3 regions of the Streptomyces fagopyri genome follow, and region 2 is predicted to be linked to each of the others. Evidence: riboswitches for the same ligand, from Rfam matches in the RefSeq annotation. Region 2 holds a riboswitch; each other region holds the start of a gene.
The links. Region 2 has a riboswitch for cobalamin ahead of GFH48_RS30460 (cobalamin biosynthesis protein). Riboswitches for the same ligand answer to the same signal wherever they lie in the genome.
Positions count from the first base shown of each region.

Region 1: it holds a riboswitch for cobalamin, as region 2 does, so the genes downstream of both, GFH48_RS03200 (CbtB domain-containing protein) here and GFH48_RS30460 (cobalamin biosynthesis protein) in region 2, are expected to answer to the same signal.
Region 3: it holds a riboswitch for cobalamin, as region 2 does, so the genes downstream of both, GFH48_RS00065 (prenyltransferase/squalene oxidase repeat-containing protein) here and GFH48_RS30460 (cobalamin biosynthesis protein) in region 2, are expected to answer to the same signal.

Region 1 is NZ_CP045643.1:757,874-762,600, forward strand. Features, by position in the region: gene GFH48_RS03195 (CbtA family protein) at 1,095-1,853, opposite strand; gene GFH48_RS03200 (CbtB domain-containing protein) at 1,873-2,088, opposite strand; cobalamin riboswitch at 2,124-2,268, opposite strand; gene GFH48_RS03205 (hypothetical protein) at 2,342-2,554, opposite strand; gene GFH48_RS03210 (enoyl-CoA hydratase/isomerase family protein) at 2,584-3,687, opposite strand; partial or broken gene GFH48_RS38960 (acyl-CoA dehydrogenase family protein) at 3,684-3,942, opposite strand; gene GFH48_RS38965 (hypothetical protein) at 3,873-4,013, opposite strand; gene GFH48_RS03220 (multicopper oxidase family protein) at 4,194-4,727, opposite strand, start outside.
Region 2 is NZ_CP045643.1:7,052,969-7,057,695, reverse strand. Features, by position in the region: gene GFH48_RS30475 (lysozyme) at 1-345, shown strand, start outside; gene GFH48_RS30470 (inorganic phosphate transporter) at 525-1,769, shown strand; gene GFH48_RS30465 (hypothetical protein) at 1,782-2,006, shown strand; cobalamin riboswitch at 2,195-2,335, shown strand; gene GFH48_RS30460 (cobalamin biosynthesis protein) at 2,443-3,414, shown strand; gene GFH48_RS30455 (cobyric acid synthase) at 3,411-4,727, shown strand, end outside.
Region 3 is NZ_CP045643.1:15,427-20,153, reverse strand. Features, by position in the region: gene GFH48_RS00080 (hypothetical protein) at 1-28, shown strand, start outside; partial or broken gene GFH48_RS00075 (DUF4430 domain-containing protein) at 115-285, shown strand; gene GFH48_RS00070 (cobalamin-binding protein) at 282-1,193, opposite strand; gene GFH48_RS00065 (prenyltransferase/squalene oxidase repeat-containing protein) at 1,341-2,753, opposite strand; cobalamin riboswitch at 2,849-2,986, opposite strand; gene GFH48_RS00060 (prenyltransferase/squalene oxidase repeat-containing protein) at 3,420-4,727, shown strand, end outside.

The sequences.
Region 1 (4,727 bases), 6.3 Mb from region 2:
GCCACATGATCCTGGGGAGAGACCATGGGACAGGGGATGACCGGCGACCGCACCCGCGGCGTGGACATCTGTACGGCCGACGGGCCTCGGCCCCCGACCCACACGCCCGCCACTCTCCTCGGCCCGGCCGGCAGCACCAACGGGCCCGCCCCGTTCCGTCGCCACTCCACTCGGACCGTGGTGCTCGGCGGCCCCTGAACTGTTCGGTGATTGCGGCCACTTGGACGCCGGCGGCCTCTGTGGCGTGTCCTCACGGCGCACGGCCGACCCCCGGGTGCGGAATGAACGTACCGTCGCTCTCGTCGGTCCTCGGTCGACGGTGGAGCGGGGGCGCTCCCCGCTGCGGACAGCCGTTCCGTCCGCGGCCGAGGCTGCCCCGGACGCTCCACGGAGAACGGACGCGACCTGCCCGGGAGACGGGGAAGCCGGTCGCGGTGGACCGTTCGGACAGGTTGCCGCCGACCGACGGTCGAGTCCGTCGCCGTGGTCCAGCGGCGCGAGGTGGGCCGCCCCGCGGAAGGGCAGCCGGCCGGGGCGCGGTCGGTGCGAGCGGTGCAGTGTGCGGGACACCGTGGCGTAGTGGGGCAGGGGCCCCGCGACAGGCAGCGTTCGCGTCAAGGAACGCCGTCCGATGCGTGGTCCCGCCGTACCGGCCGGAAGACCTCCTGCCGGACGTACTCGACCCTTCGGCCGGCATCTCAAGTGGACCCGGCTGCCGCGCCGTTGAGACAGCGGGGAACGGGCCCGGCGTGAAGGCGGGACGGACGTCGCCCGTCAGGTCGCCGGCCGCCTGATGCCGACACGGGCCGCTCGTCGGCCCTCAGGAGCAGGCGCCGCCATCTCGCGCCCACCGAGTGCGCCGACCGCCGTTGTGGCCGTCCGGTCGCCCGGGATCGCCGCCCCTCCTCCCTCGCTGTCGCCGTCGTCGCCCGCACGCCACCGGGAAGGCGTCCGAGCCGTCCGCCAGTCTCCCGAGCCGTGGATTCCGGGAGAACACGCAGAGGGCCCCCGGACGGTTCCGGTGGGCCCTCTGCGTGTGATCGACGACCGGTGTCTCAGCCGTCTTCTCGGTGCGTCACCTCTGCGGGAACGCGTCAGTTCGTTACGGGAGTCGCTCCCGCCGCCACGGCCGCCGCCGGTCGCGGCGCCAGCAGTCGCTGCGCCAACTCACCGAAGACCAGACCGAATCCGGTCCACAGGGTGAGCTGGATGGCGAGGGCCGAGGTACGGAATCGCCACAGCAACGTGGCCGGGAAGTCCTTGGGGACCTCGTTGATGACCGGAAGGAACTCGTAGGCGATTCCGATCACGAGAGCGAAGAAGACGACCGCGGCGACGGTCCCGTACCAGGTGCCCCAACGGGGTGCGAGCCGCTTGCCGATGATCACGGCGGCGATCGCGAGAAGCACACTGAGCACCATCATCAGGAAGTACAGCGTCGTGCGCTTGCCGATGGTGTCGGGATCGCCGACGGACGGCGGGTTGGCCGGGTACTTCAGGAACGGCACGACGTAGACCGCGAGCAGGGCGCAGCCGGACAGCAGCAGCGCGGTCGCGCGCGGGCTGAAGCGGCCGACCCGGCCGAGCGCGAAGCAGTACGCGAGGGCGGCGATTCCGCCGAAGGCCACGCCGTAGATCAGCACGCCGGTGGCGAGGCCGCCGGTGGACTGAAGGCTACGGCTGACGATCTCGACCTCGTGCCCGTGTGCCGGGGCGTGGGCCTCTTCGAATCCGATGGCGTCGTCGACACTGGGCTCGCCCAGGAAGTAGGCGACGACGAGGGCCAGCACACCGGCGGCGAGACCGGCGAGCATGCCCCGCACGAGAAGATTTCTGACAGTTGCGGAGTTCATGGGTGCGCGGTGCCCCTCGTCAGTGGCAGGGGAAGCCGAGGAGGTGGCGGGCATCGTGCACCCACTCGTGGACGTCCTCGCCGGAGACGACGGCGGTGGCGCCCTGCTCGGCACCGACGAAATAGAGCAGGACCAGCATCAGGATGCCGAAGAAGACCGCCCAGGGGACGATCGTGCCGATCGGCAGCTTGGCGGGGATCGGGGTGGCTGTCGGCGGAGCGACGGTCTGCGCCATGGCAGGACCTCCTCGGGAGTTCGCGTCCCATCTCGGTGGTGCACAGGACGACAGCTGCGGGTCTGACTTGAGAGACCCCCCGAGGAGGGGGTCTCGTTCACAGTGGCGCGACCGTGCCGGATTTCCACCGGCTTCCGCCATGCCGTCGTCGATATCGCACTGACCGTACCGCGTGTCGGGTTCATGGCCAAGACCGTCCCAGCCGTCGTGATCTTCATCTCGCCGGGCAGGGCGGGCGGCCGTGACCTGTGGGTCAGCGGTGGATGAAGCGGGCCCGCGCCTCGTCGCCGGGGGCGCTCGTGCGCTCCTTCTCGTCGATGGCCGCGACGACCTCGTTCAAGTCGCCGAGTTCCAGGGCGTCGAGGACGTGGAGGGCGGCCGGCACCCGCGGGGAGAGGACGACTTGGACGCGGCCGCGTATCCGATCGGCCGTCATGACCGGGTTGGCGGCCGTGGCTGCGCCCATGTGCCCGATCCCACCGACCGCGACGGCGCTCACCAGGGAGCCTCGGGGGTGATGTCGGATGCGGCGAGGCCGAGTTCGCGCTCGCCGAGCGGGGTGAAGAAGCGTGCGACGTCCGCGTCGGTGACCTCGGCGAGCGTCGGTGGTGACCAGCGCGGGTCGCGGTCCTTGTCGATGACCTGGGCCCGGATGCCCTCCACGAGGTCCGGTTCGGTGAGCGCCGCGCAGGAGACGCGGTACTCCTGGTCCAGGACCTTCTCCAGTGAGCCGAGCCCGCGGGCCGCACGCATCGCGGCGAGGGTGACCTTGAGCGCGGTGGGCGACTTGGCGAGCAGGGTCTCCGCGGCCTGCTTGGCACCACTGTCCCCGTGGTCCAGCAGGCGGCCGATGATCTCCTCGACGGTGGCGGCGGAGTAACAGGCGTCGATCCATCCCCGTGCTTCCGCGAGCTCTCCGGGCGGCGCGGGCCTGACATGTCGGCCCAGCACCTCCCGTACCGGTGCGTGAGCGAGGTCCTGGACCAGGCGTGGCAGGGACCCGGACGGCACGTAGTGGTCGGACAGCCCGCACAGCTGGGCGTCGCCCGCGCCCACCGCGGTTCCCGTCAGCGCGAGGTGCGTGCCGAGTTGGCCGGGCGCGAGGGCGAGGAGGTAGGTGCCGCCCACGTCCGGGACGAAGCCGATACCCGTCTCGGGCATCGCGATGCGGGAACGCTCACCGGCGATCCGTACGCTGCCGTGGGCCGAGACGCCGACGCCGCCGCCCATCACGATGCCGTCCATCACGGCGACATACGGCTTCGGGTAGCGGGCGATACGGGCGTTGAGCCGGTACTCGTCGCGCCAGAAGGCCGCCGACGCCGTGCCGTCCCCGTTCTTGGCGTCGTCATGGATCGCGCGGATGTCGCCGCCCGCGCACAGGCCCCGCTCCCCCGCGCCGGTCACGACGACGGTCTCCACGGCCGGGTCGTGTTCCCACACCGTCAGCGCGGCGTCGATACGGCGGACCATGGCATGGGTGAGCGCGTTGAGCGCCCGGGGGCGGTTGAGGGTGAGGTACGCGGCACGCCCCTCGGTGCGCAGGAGCACGGAGTCGTCGGCGCCGGTGACCGCCCCGGCGTCATGGGCGCCGGTCATCCGAACGCCTCCGTCAGGCCGTGGGCGACGACAACACGCATGATCTCGTTGGTTCCTTCCAGGATCTGGTGGACACGGAGGTCCCGGACGATCTTCTCGACACCATGTTCGCTCACCACTCCTCCAGGTAGCCGCACCCCCGTGCGGTTGCCACGCCCGGCCCGCCACCGAGCAGCCGGTGCCGGTCACGAACCGCTCGGCCACGCCACGGAGGTGAGGTGCGCGCGGGTCGCCGCGGTCCAGGGCCGGGACCGCCGGACGGCGAAGGCCGGTGAGGCCACGACGACGTGGGTGGGACCGTCGGCGACGATGTCCCCTCCGGCCATGGCCACCGCACCGCCCCCCGGACGGGGGCCGGCTCCACGCGGCACCCCGGGTCACGGAATACACGACGTCTGACACCCGGCATCCGGACACCGGCGAGGTCAGCTCACCGTACGGGCAGCCCGGCCCCGGCCCTTCGGCCGGGACGAGCCGCCCATCCGGCGCGGGCGTGTGAACCCGGTCTACATCTTCATCCCGGCGTGCCCGCCCGCCTTCTGGTTCATCCCCATGGCGCCGTTCATCCCCATCAACATGTCATGGATTCCATGAACGGCCGACGGCATGATCACGAAGGGCCGCATCATGCCCTCGTCCTCGTGGTCCAGGATGTGGCAGTGGTACATCACCTTGCCGGTCTGCTCCGCCAGACGTCCGGCCACGGTGACGAGGGTGTTGGCGTTGACGGTGATGGTGTCCTTCCAGCCGGACTCCTCCGGCGCGACGGGCACGGGCGCGCCGAGGGTGATCGGCTTCGTCGTCCGTCCGGTGGCGAAGTCCATGCCCGAACCGTCCACCGTACGGCGGTCGATGACCTGGAAGTTCATGAGGTGGATGTGCATCGGGTGATAGATGGGCACCCCCGCGGGCGCGACGCTGACGAAGTGCCACTTCTCCCAGGTGCCGGACGCCGCGAAGAACGTCGTGGTGTCCTCGAACATGACGCCTGTGCGTCGCAACGTCCTTGTCCCGCCCGGCATTGCGATCGTCACGACCCC
Region 2 (4,727 bases):
ATCGAGTACAACCCGTACAGCAGGCACAAGTGTTACGGCATGAGCAAAACCGGGCTCGTGCACTGGATCCAGGACTTCAGCGACGAGCTCGAACGGGAGACGGGCCGCCGCCCGGTGATCTACACGACCGCCCACTGGTGGACCACCTGCACCGGGAACAGCCGCGCCTTCGCCGCGGACCACCCTCTCTGGCTGGCCCGCTACGACTCATCGGACATCGGCGCGGTGCCGGGCGGCTGGTCGACGTGGACGTTCTGGCAGTACGACAACAACGGGGCCCTGCCGGGTGACCAGAATCTCTTCAACGGATCCCTGGCCCGGCTGAAGAGACTCGCGAGGGGCTGACGGAGCCCGATATTCCGCCTTCGTTCGAACCACGGGCCACTCCGCGGGCGTTCACGCCGACACAAACGGAGGGGAGAACCGTGGTTCGATACACCCCTAAGCCCGCCTCAGTTCATCTTCCGTTCACTCAGGTTGCCTACGGTCCAACTGCCACTGACGTCAAACAGAAGCCTGGGTAAATGGAACACATCACGCTCCTCCTCGGAATCGTGATCGTCACCGCTCTCGTGTTCGATTTCACGAACGGTTTCCACGACACTGCCAACGCGATGGCGACGACCATCTCGACCGGCGCTCTGAAGCCCAAGACGGCGGTGGCCATGTCCGCCGTGCTGAATCTCGTCGGTGCGTTCCTCTCCGTGGAGGTCGCCAAGACGATCTCCGGCGGACTCATCAACGAAGAGGGCATACGCACCGAAGTGATCTTCGCGGCGCTCGTCGGCGCCATCCTCTGGAATCTGCTGACCTGGCTCCTGGGTCTGCCCTCCAGTTCCTCCCACGCGCTGTTCGGTGGTCTGATCGGCGCCGCGGTCATGTCGGCCGGCTGGTCGTCGGTGAACGGCTCGACCGTCGTCACCAAGGTCCTGCTCCCCGCGGTCGCCGCGCCCGTCGTGGCCGGATTCGCCGCGATGCTGGCCACCCGGCTGACGTACCGGATCAGCAACCGCGCCGACCAGAGGGCGACCGCCAAGGGCTACCGCGCCGGCCAGATCGCCTCGGCCGGTCTGGTCTCGCTGGCGCACGGCACGAACGACGCGCAGAAGACGATGGGCATCATCACCCTCGCCCTGGTCACCGGAGGCGTGATCGCTCCCGGCTCGAACCCTCCCACCTGGGTCATCGTCTCGGCCGGTACCGCCATCGCGCTCGGCACCTACCTGGGCGGCTGGCGCATCATCCGCACGATGGGCAAGGGGCTGACCGACCTCGCGCCGCAGCAGGGCTTCGCCGCCCAGACCAGCGCCGCGACGGCCATCCTGGCCTCCTCGCACATCGGCTTCTCCCTCTCCACCACCCAGGTCTGCTCGGGCGCCGTGATGGGCTCGGGTCTCGGCCGCAAGGGCGGTGTCGTCCGCTGGTCGACCGCGACCCGGATGTTCGTCGCCTGGGGCCTGACCCTGCCGGCCGCCGGACTGGCCGGCGCCGCCGCCGAGTTCCTGACCAAGCAGGGCACCTGGGGCATCGTCCTCACCGGCGCGCTGCTGGTCGCCGGCGCCGGCGTCATCTGGACCCTGTCCCGGCGTCAGCCGGTCACCGTCGACAACGTCAACGACGTCGCCGCCGAGCCGGCCGGTGTCGTCACCACCGCGATGGCCGCGGTCGTCCCGCCGCCCGCGGGCCCCGTCGCCGGAGACCGGTCCGGCGATCTCAAGACCACCATCCCGTCCCCGGACGCGGAGCCCACCCGCCCGGCCACGGTGTAAGGACAGAACAGCATGAACATCGACTGGGCAGCCCTCGGCTCCGTCTTCGGAGTCAGCCTCGTGGTCACCGTGGCCCTCGTCGGCCTCTTCACCCTCGGCATCGTCGGTCTCACCAAGCGCGAGTCCGCGTCCGCCCAGGGTGGTTCGGCCGCTCTCGCGGTCACCGGCGCGTACGTCTGCTTCGCCGCGTGCGCGGCGGCGGTGGCGTACGGGATCTATCTCATCGTCGGCAAGTGACCTCGCGCGGGTGACCGCGCTCCGGCAAACAGCCTGAATCGGGCTTCACTTCACGTGGGGTGCGGGACGGATCACCGTCCCGCACCCCACGCGTATGCCGTCCCTCACCCCACGCGCACGTCCTCCCCCGCCCCTCGTCATGTGGGCCTTCGCACACTCTCCCCTCGCAGGTCAACGGCAAGTTGACGGGTCCTGCAACCCGTGGTGGACTGCCGGAGCCAAGTACGGCGACAGAAGAGGAAGCCGGTGTGAATCCGGCGCGGTCCCGCCACTGTGACCGGGGAAGGAACTCCCCGGGAGCCAGGAACTCTCACCGCCGGTCTCGTCGAACCAGGGCGTGGACACCCTGAGTGAGGACATATCGCCATGCGCGGCTGCCCGTTGCGGGTCTTGATGAGTACGAGGGTTCCACTTCACCCCACGGCCGGCTGACCCCGTGCGTGCCGATCGCGTCTTCGCGTACGGCGCCGCCACCGGCCTCCTCGGCGACCTGCTGCTCGGCGACCCCCGCCGGGGTCATCCGGTCGCCGCGTTCGGGCGGGCCGCGGGAGCCGTGGAGCGGATGCTGTGGCGGGACCACCGCGGATGGGGAGCGCTGCACACCAGCGTCTGCGTCGGGGGCGCCGGTGCGCTGGCCGCGCTGGCGAGCCGCTGCGCACGCCGTTCCCGTACCGCGTCCATCGCCCTGACCGCCGCCGCCACTTGGGCCGTCGTCGGGGGCACCTCCCTCGGGCGTGAGGCGCGGGCGATCGGTGCCGCGCTCGGCACCGGTGACGTCGAGGCCGCCCGCGCACGGCTGCCGCACCTGTGCGGGCGCGACCCCCAGGCGCTGGACCGCGACGGCATCGCGCGGGCCGTCGTCGAGTCGGTCGCCGAGAACACCTCCGACGCCGTGGTGGGCGCCCTGGTGTGGGGAGCGGTCGGCGGTGTGCCCGGACTGGTCGCCTTCCGCGCCGTGAACACGCTCGACGCCATGGTCGGGCACAGATCCGCCAAGTACCTGCGGTACGGCTGGGCTTCCGCGCGGCTCGACGACGTCGCGGGCTGGCCGGGAGCGCGGCTGACCGCGGCGCTCGCCACCGTCGCCGGCGACGACCCGCGCGGGGCGGTGCGCGCCTGGCGCGCCGACGCCCGCCGGCACCCGAGCCCCAACGCCGGTCCCGTGGAAGCCTCGTTCGCCGGATCGCTCGGGGTGCGGCTCGGCGGGCCCCTCTCGTACTCCGGCCGGATCGAGCACCGGCCCGTCCTCAACGACGGCGGGCGCGCCGTGCGCGTCGGCGACATCGAACGGGCCGTACGGCTGTCACGGCGCGTCGGCTGGCTCGCCCTGGGCGCGAGTGCCGCGGGACGACTGCTGGCCGGGCGGCTGATCGCCAGGGGCCCCCTCACGAAAGGGCGTACGACATGAGCGGCGGTCTCCTCGTCGCCGGAACCACCTCCGACGCCGGCAAGAGCGTCGTGACCGCCGGGATCTGCCGGTGGCTGGTGCGGCAGGGCGTCAAGGTCGCGCCCTTCAAGGCGCAGAACATGTCCTTGAACTCCTTCGTGACCCGCGAGGGCGCCGAGATCGGGCGCGCCCAGGCCATGCAGGCGCAGGCCGCCCGCGTGGAACCGACCGCCCTCATGAACCCCGTGCTGCTGAAGCCGGGCAGCGACCGGAGCAGTCAGGTCGTGCTCATGGGCAGACCGGTGGGCGAGATGACCGCCCGCGGCTACCACGGCGGCCGGCAGCAACAGCTCCTGGGCACCGTGCTGGACTGCCTCGCCGAGTTGCGGGGCACATATGACGCGGTGATCTGTGAGGGGGCCGGCAGTCCTGCCGAGATCAACCTGCGGCGGACCGACATCGTGAACATGGGGATCGCGCGCAACGCGCGGCTGCCGGTGCTCGTCGTCGGCGACATCGACCGCGGCGGTGTGTTCGCCTCGTTCTTCGGGACGGTCGCGCTGCTGTCCCGCGAGGACCAGGAGTTCGTCGCCGGATTCCTGGTCAACAAGTTCCGGGGTGATGTGTCCCTGCTGGAGCCCGGACTCGACATGCTCAAGGACCTCACCGGACGCCGTACGTACGGGGTGCTGCCCTTCCGGCACGGCCTCGGGATCGACGAGGAGGACGGCCTGCGCGTCTCCTTGCGGGGCGCCGTACGGGAGTCCGCGGTCGCCGGGCCGGTCGGCGAGGACGTCCTGCGCGTCGCGGTCTGCGCGGTCCCGCTGATGTCCAACTTCACGGACGTGGACGCGCTGGCCGCCGAACCCGGCGTCGTCGTACGGTTCGTGGACCGGGCCGCGGAACTCGCCGACGCCGACCTCGTCATCGTGCCCGGGACCCGGGGGACGGTGGCGGCGCTGCGGTGGCTGCGGGAACGCGGACTCGCGGAGGCCGTCCTGCGCAGGGCCCGCGAGGGCCGGCCCGTGCTCGGCATCTGCGGCGGCTTCCAGATCCTCGGTGAACACATCGAGGACGAGGTGGAGTCCAGGGCGGGCGCCGTCGACGGCCTCGGACTGCTGCCGGTGCGCGTGCGGTTCGCGCGCGAGAAGACCCTCACGCGCCCGGCCGGCGAGGCGCTCGGCGAACACGTCGAGGGGTACGAGATCCATCACGGCGTCGCCGAGGTGACCGGTGGCGACCCCTTCCTGGACGGGTGCCGTGTGGGCGCCGTCTGGGGTACCCACTGGCACGGCTCGCTGGAGTCGGACGGCTTCCGGCGTGCCTTTCTGCGC
Region 3 (4,727 bases), 7.0 Mb from region 2:
CGCCGCTGAACAGTACGTCCTCGCCTGAGACGACGCGGCCAACAACTCCAGGCCCTTTGGCTCAGGTGGGTGAGCCACATTCCCACCTCGCGAACAGGACGTCGCGCCTTGGTGACCTCCTACGCGTCGTTCGACGACTACTCGGTCGACACCATCAAGAACGTGAGCGGAGGCTCGTCGGCGTACTGGAACATCTCGGTCAACGGCACTCCCACCCCAGTCGCCGGCTGCCAGTTCGAGATTCAGGCCGGCGACAAGGTCGCCTTTACCTGGAAGGCACTCTAGAAAGGCCGGGCCTCGGCAGCTGTCACGGGCTCCCCGGCCCGCACCCCGTGCAGTACGTGGGCCAGCACCTCCACCCCGCGGACCACGCGCGGTCCGGGGCGGTTGAAGTACGCGGGGCCGTCCAGGACCCACACCCTGCCGGTCCGGACGGCCGGCAGTTCGCTCCATCCGGGCAGCGAGGTGAGCAGATCGGATTCGCGCAGCGTGCGTTCGGGTGCGGACCCGCAGGGCATGACGAGGACGACGTCCGGATGCGCTGCCCGGACGTCGTCCCACGTCATCGGCTTGGTGTGTTCACCCGGTGAGGCCAGGAGCGGTTCGCCGCCGGCATGGGTGATCTGCTCCGGCACCCAGTGACCCGCCGGCCACAGCGGGTCGAGCCATTCGACGGCGACGACGCGGGGGCGCGGCCGGCCCGAGGTCAGCCGGGCCACCGTGGCCAGCCGGGCCGACAGCTCCGCCGTGTGTCGTTCGGCCCGCTCGCGGACGCCGAGGAGGTCGCCGACGGTGACCAGGCACCGCAGGACGTCCTGGAGGGTGCGGGGTTCCAGGCTCAGGACACGCGTGTCGGCGTCGAGGAGGCGAACGGCGCTGCTGACCTTCTCGTAGGAGACGGCGCACACGGCACACAGGTCCTGAGTGAGCAGGACGTCGGGGCGCAGTGCCGCGAGCGCTCCGGTGTCGAGCGTGTAGAGAGAGGATCCGGAGTGTGCCGAGCCGCCGACGGCCTCCGAGATCTCGCGGCTGGTGAGGTCATCGGGGGTGAACCGGGCGCCGGTCACGACCGGGATGGACGCCACCGCCTCCGGTGGCCAGTCGCATTCGTGGGTGCGGCCGACCAGAGCTCCCAGCAGGCCCAGTTCGGCGACGATATCGGTCGCGGCGGGCAGCAAGGAGACGATACGCATGCGGCGACTGTAGGCGGTGCGCCGCCGTGTGCTGCGTCCCGCGCCGATTGAGGGCTTGGCGCCCCGTGCGGCATGGCACCCACACGGCCGGGCCGGCCGGAAGCACCTGGTCGGCGCCTCCGGCCGGTTCCGACGCGATCGGACCGGTCAGGCGCCCCAGCGCACCGCGATCGTGTCGCCGACGTTGATCACCTGCTGGCGGGTGGCCGCGGCGAAGGAGGAGCCGTCGACGCTGACCTTCCAGGTGTTGGAGCCGCTGTTGGCCTTGCCGTTGACCGTGGTGATCGTGCCGGTGCCGGATGAGGGCGTCACGCCCGTGACGCAGCCCGCGGGTGTGGCTGCGCTCGTCGCGGCGTCGAGCACAGCGCCGAGTGTCGTCGTCGTGCCGGTAGGGGTGAGGGACACCGAGCACACCTTGAGGCCGCCCGCGCCGTCGTCGACGGTCAGCGCCAGCTTCGTCGCCGTGCCCGAGGTGAAGGTGCTCTGGCCGACCCACTGCGGTGCGCCCGAGGTTACGGGGGTCGGCGGGGTGGCGGTGAAACCGCCGCCCGCGACGGCCCGCAGACCGTCGACCGACGCGTACGCCGACGGGGTCGTGTCACTCGGCAGGTACTTGAAGCCGCCGCCCGGGTTGAACTGCTGGGCAATCAGGAAATCGACGGGTGTCTTGCCCATGGAAGTGAGGAAGTCACCGGTCTGCGGGTTGATGCCGCAGGCGTTGAGTCCCGAGACGGCCCAGCCGTTGGAGTCCGTGTTGACTCCGAACATGGAGTTGAACGCGCCGCTGCCCGCGACCAGTTTGCCCTTGAGGAACGTCTTGGCCTGGACGATGTCGGTGTCCGTGTTGGGGACCCCGGAGACGCACAGCGCGGCCATCGCGGCGCCGGTCATGTCGATGTCGCTGGTTGCGGCGAGTTGGGTCGCGTTGCCTTCGGCCTTGCTGTAGTTCCAGCCGCCGTCGTTGTGCTGGTTGGCGCGCAGCCGGGCGATCATCGAGTCGCGCAGGGACTGGGGGATTCGCTGCCCACCGGCCTGCGTCTTGGCGCCGTTGAGGGCCAGGGCCGCGAAGACGGTTCCGTTGAAGTTGGCGGACGGACCGAAGTAGCCGGCCTCCGCGGTCTGCCAATAGCTGTAGATGTCGGCGACCAGGTTACGGGAGGCGGAGACGCGGGCCGGGTCGATGCCTGCCGCGTATCCGTTCAGGGTGGCCCGCTCGTAGTCGGTCACTACGGGGGTGGCCGACGGCCACGCGGAGGTCGCCAACAGGTTCCGGTAGACGGTTCTCGCGTTCTTGCTTGCGTCGCCGCCCGGCGTCACATCCACCGCCGCGGTTCCGGCGCTGGCGAAGGCGCTGAAGGCCCACTCGTTGGACAATCCGGACCCCGCGTACGAACCATCCGCGGCCTGGAGCGACTTGAGATACGTCACACCGTTCGTCTTCGATGTGGCGATCTGAGCGGGGGTCGACGTCGCCGCCGCGGGAAGAGCGGTGAGGACGAGGGCGCCGAGGGCGGCGGCCGTCGTGAGCGTGGCACGACGGATTTTCACATGACGGGACATGGCCTGCTCCTGGGATGAGGGACGCCGGCCGGCCCCGCGTGAACCACTGAGGAAGCGGCGGGTTCGGGCCGCCGTCCAAACGCGTGGATCGGCTTCCAAAAAGAGCTCGCCGTATGGGTGTTCGGGCTCGGAACGGCCCCTCGCCGTCCCACACCGTTGCGCGTCAGCCCCGGATTCGCACCAGGTTCCCCCACATGGCAGCGCAGGACGCTACCCGACGGGCCCGCCACCCGCCAGACACACTCGGGCCGAGCCTCCGGGCACCGTGCGCAATCCGGTGCCTCCACCTTGACGCTCTCTTTGACTCGGTGTTCAATTCCGGCTGATACGTACTCAACTCCAGGGGAAGCCGGTCGAACGCCGGCGCTGACCCGCAACCGTAGGCCCGGCAACGACCGGGCGAGCCGGAACACCTGGAGCCTGATGTTCAGGGACAAACGCCGTCGAGGACTACGGCGTGGTTCGACCAGCTCTCACCGCGGTGACACCGTGTTCGGTGAGAGCCTTTGACCACGCTCGGAATCCTTGCCGGCACACGACAAGGGGCCGGGGGCCGTGGTGGGGACCGACAAGCGCACAGACCGGCGTTCGGGGAAGAGACGCATACCCGTGCTGTCCGCAGCGACGGCACTGCTCGTGCTCGCGGCCTCCGGGTTGACCTTCCTCATGGTGTCTCCCGCGGCGGCGGATCCTCTCGGGGACTGCACCGCGACCAAGGGCGCCGTCGTCGCCGTCGACTTCGGTCCCTTCGGCGGACCGGTGGAACGCGGTTGCGACACCACCCCGACGACCGGCTACGACCTGCTGCACGAGGGCGGCTTCAATACGACCGGGACCGAGCACGACGGCCCGGCCTTCATCTGCCGCATCGGCGCCGGTTCCTTCAACTCCGGCACCCAGTATCCGACTCCGGACAAGGACGACTGCGTCCTCACCCCACCGGCCACCGCCTACTGGTCGTACTGGACCGCCTCCCCGGGACAGGACGACTGGACCTACAGCCAGTACGGCGCGATGGACCGCAAGCTGGGGGACGGAGACGTCGACGCCTGGGTGTACGGCGGCACCGACATCGGCGGCAGCACCGGACAGCCCACGTTCACTCCGGACGACGTACGCGCCGGCGGCACCGACACCCCGGACCCGGGGAACACGCCCACCGGCGCCCCGGGCGACGTCGACCTGGCGGCGGCCGGCGCATGGCTGAAGGGCAGTCTCGTCGACGGTGAGCGCATCGTCGACGACGGCGCCGACACGCCGAACCACCTGCTCACCACGGAGACGGCGTACGCCCTGGCCGCCGCCGACAGGAAAGACGCAACCGTCAGCAAGATCGCGGCGTTCCTCGCCGCCCACACCGATGATTACGCCTACCTCGCGGGCAAGGACGAGGCCCCCGACGCCACCGCCGCCGCCCGACTCGCCCTCCTCGCCGAGATCACCGGCCAGGACCCGACCGGCTTCGGCGGCCACGACCTGATCGGCGACCTGAAGAAGAACGTCTGCGCCGCGGGCCCCGAATCCGGTGAAGCCACCCCGGGCTGCACCGCAAAGGGAGACTTCCGCAACGCGACCTATGCCGACGGCCAGGCCCTGTCCGTTCTGGCCCTGCTGCGCGCCGGCGTGACGCCCCCGGCCGACACCGTCGAACGCCTCACCCAGGTCCAGTGCAAGGACGGCGGCGTCACCAGCATCCTCATCCGGCCCGGCGAGTACTGCGACGGAGACCCGGCCACCACCGGTCTCGTGGCGCTCGTCCTGCAGAAGGCCGGTGGTCACGATGACGAAGTCGCCGAAGCCCGCGTATACCTGAAGAAGGCCCAGCGCGAGGACGGCTCGTTCCCCGGCTACACCGGCGCCACCACCGGCAGCGTCGCCGCGACCGCCTACGCCGCCCAGGCACTGCGGGCCCTCGGTGACACCGGCCGCGCCGACTCGGCGGTCGGCTGGCTGTCGCGGCAGCAACTCGTCGGC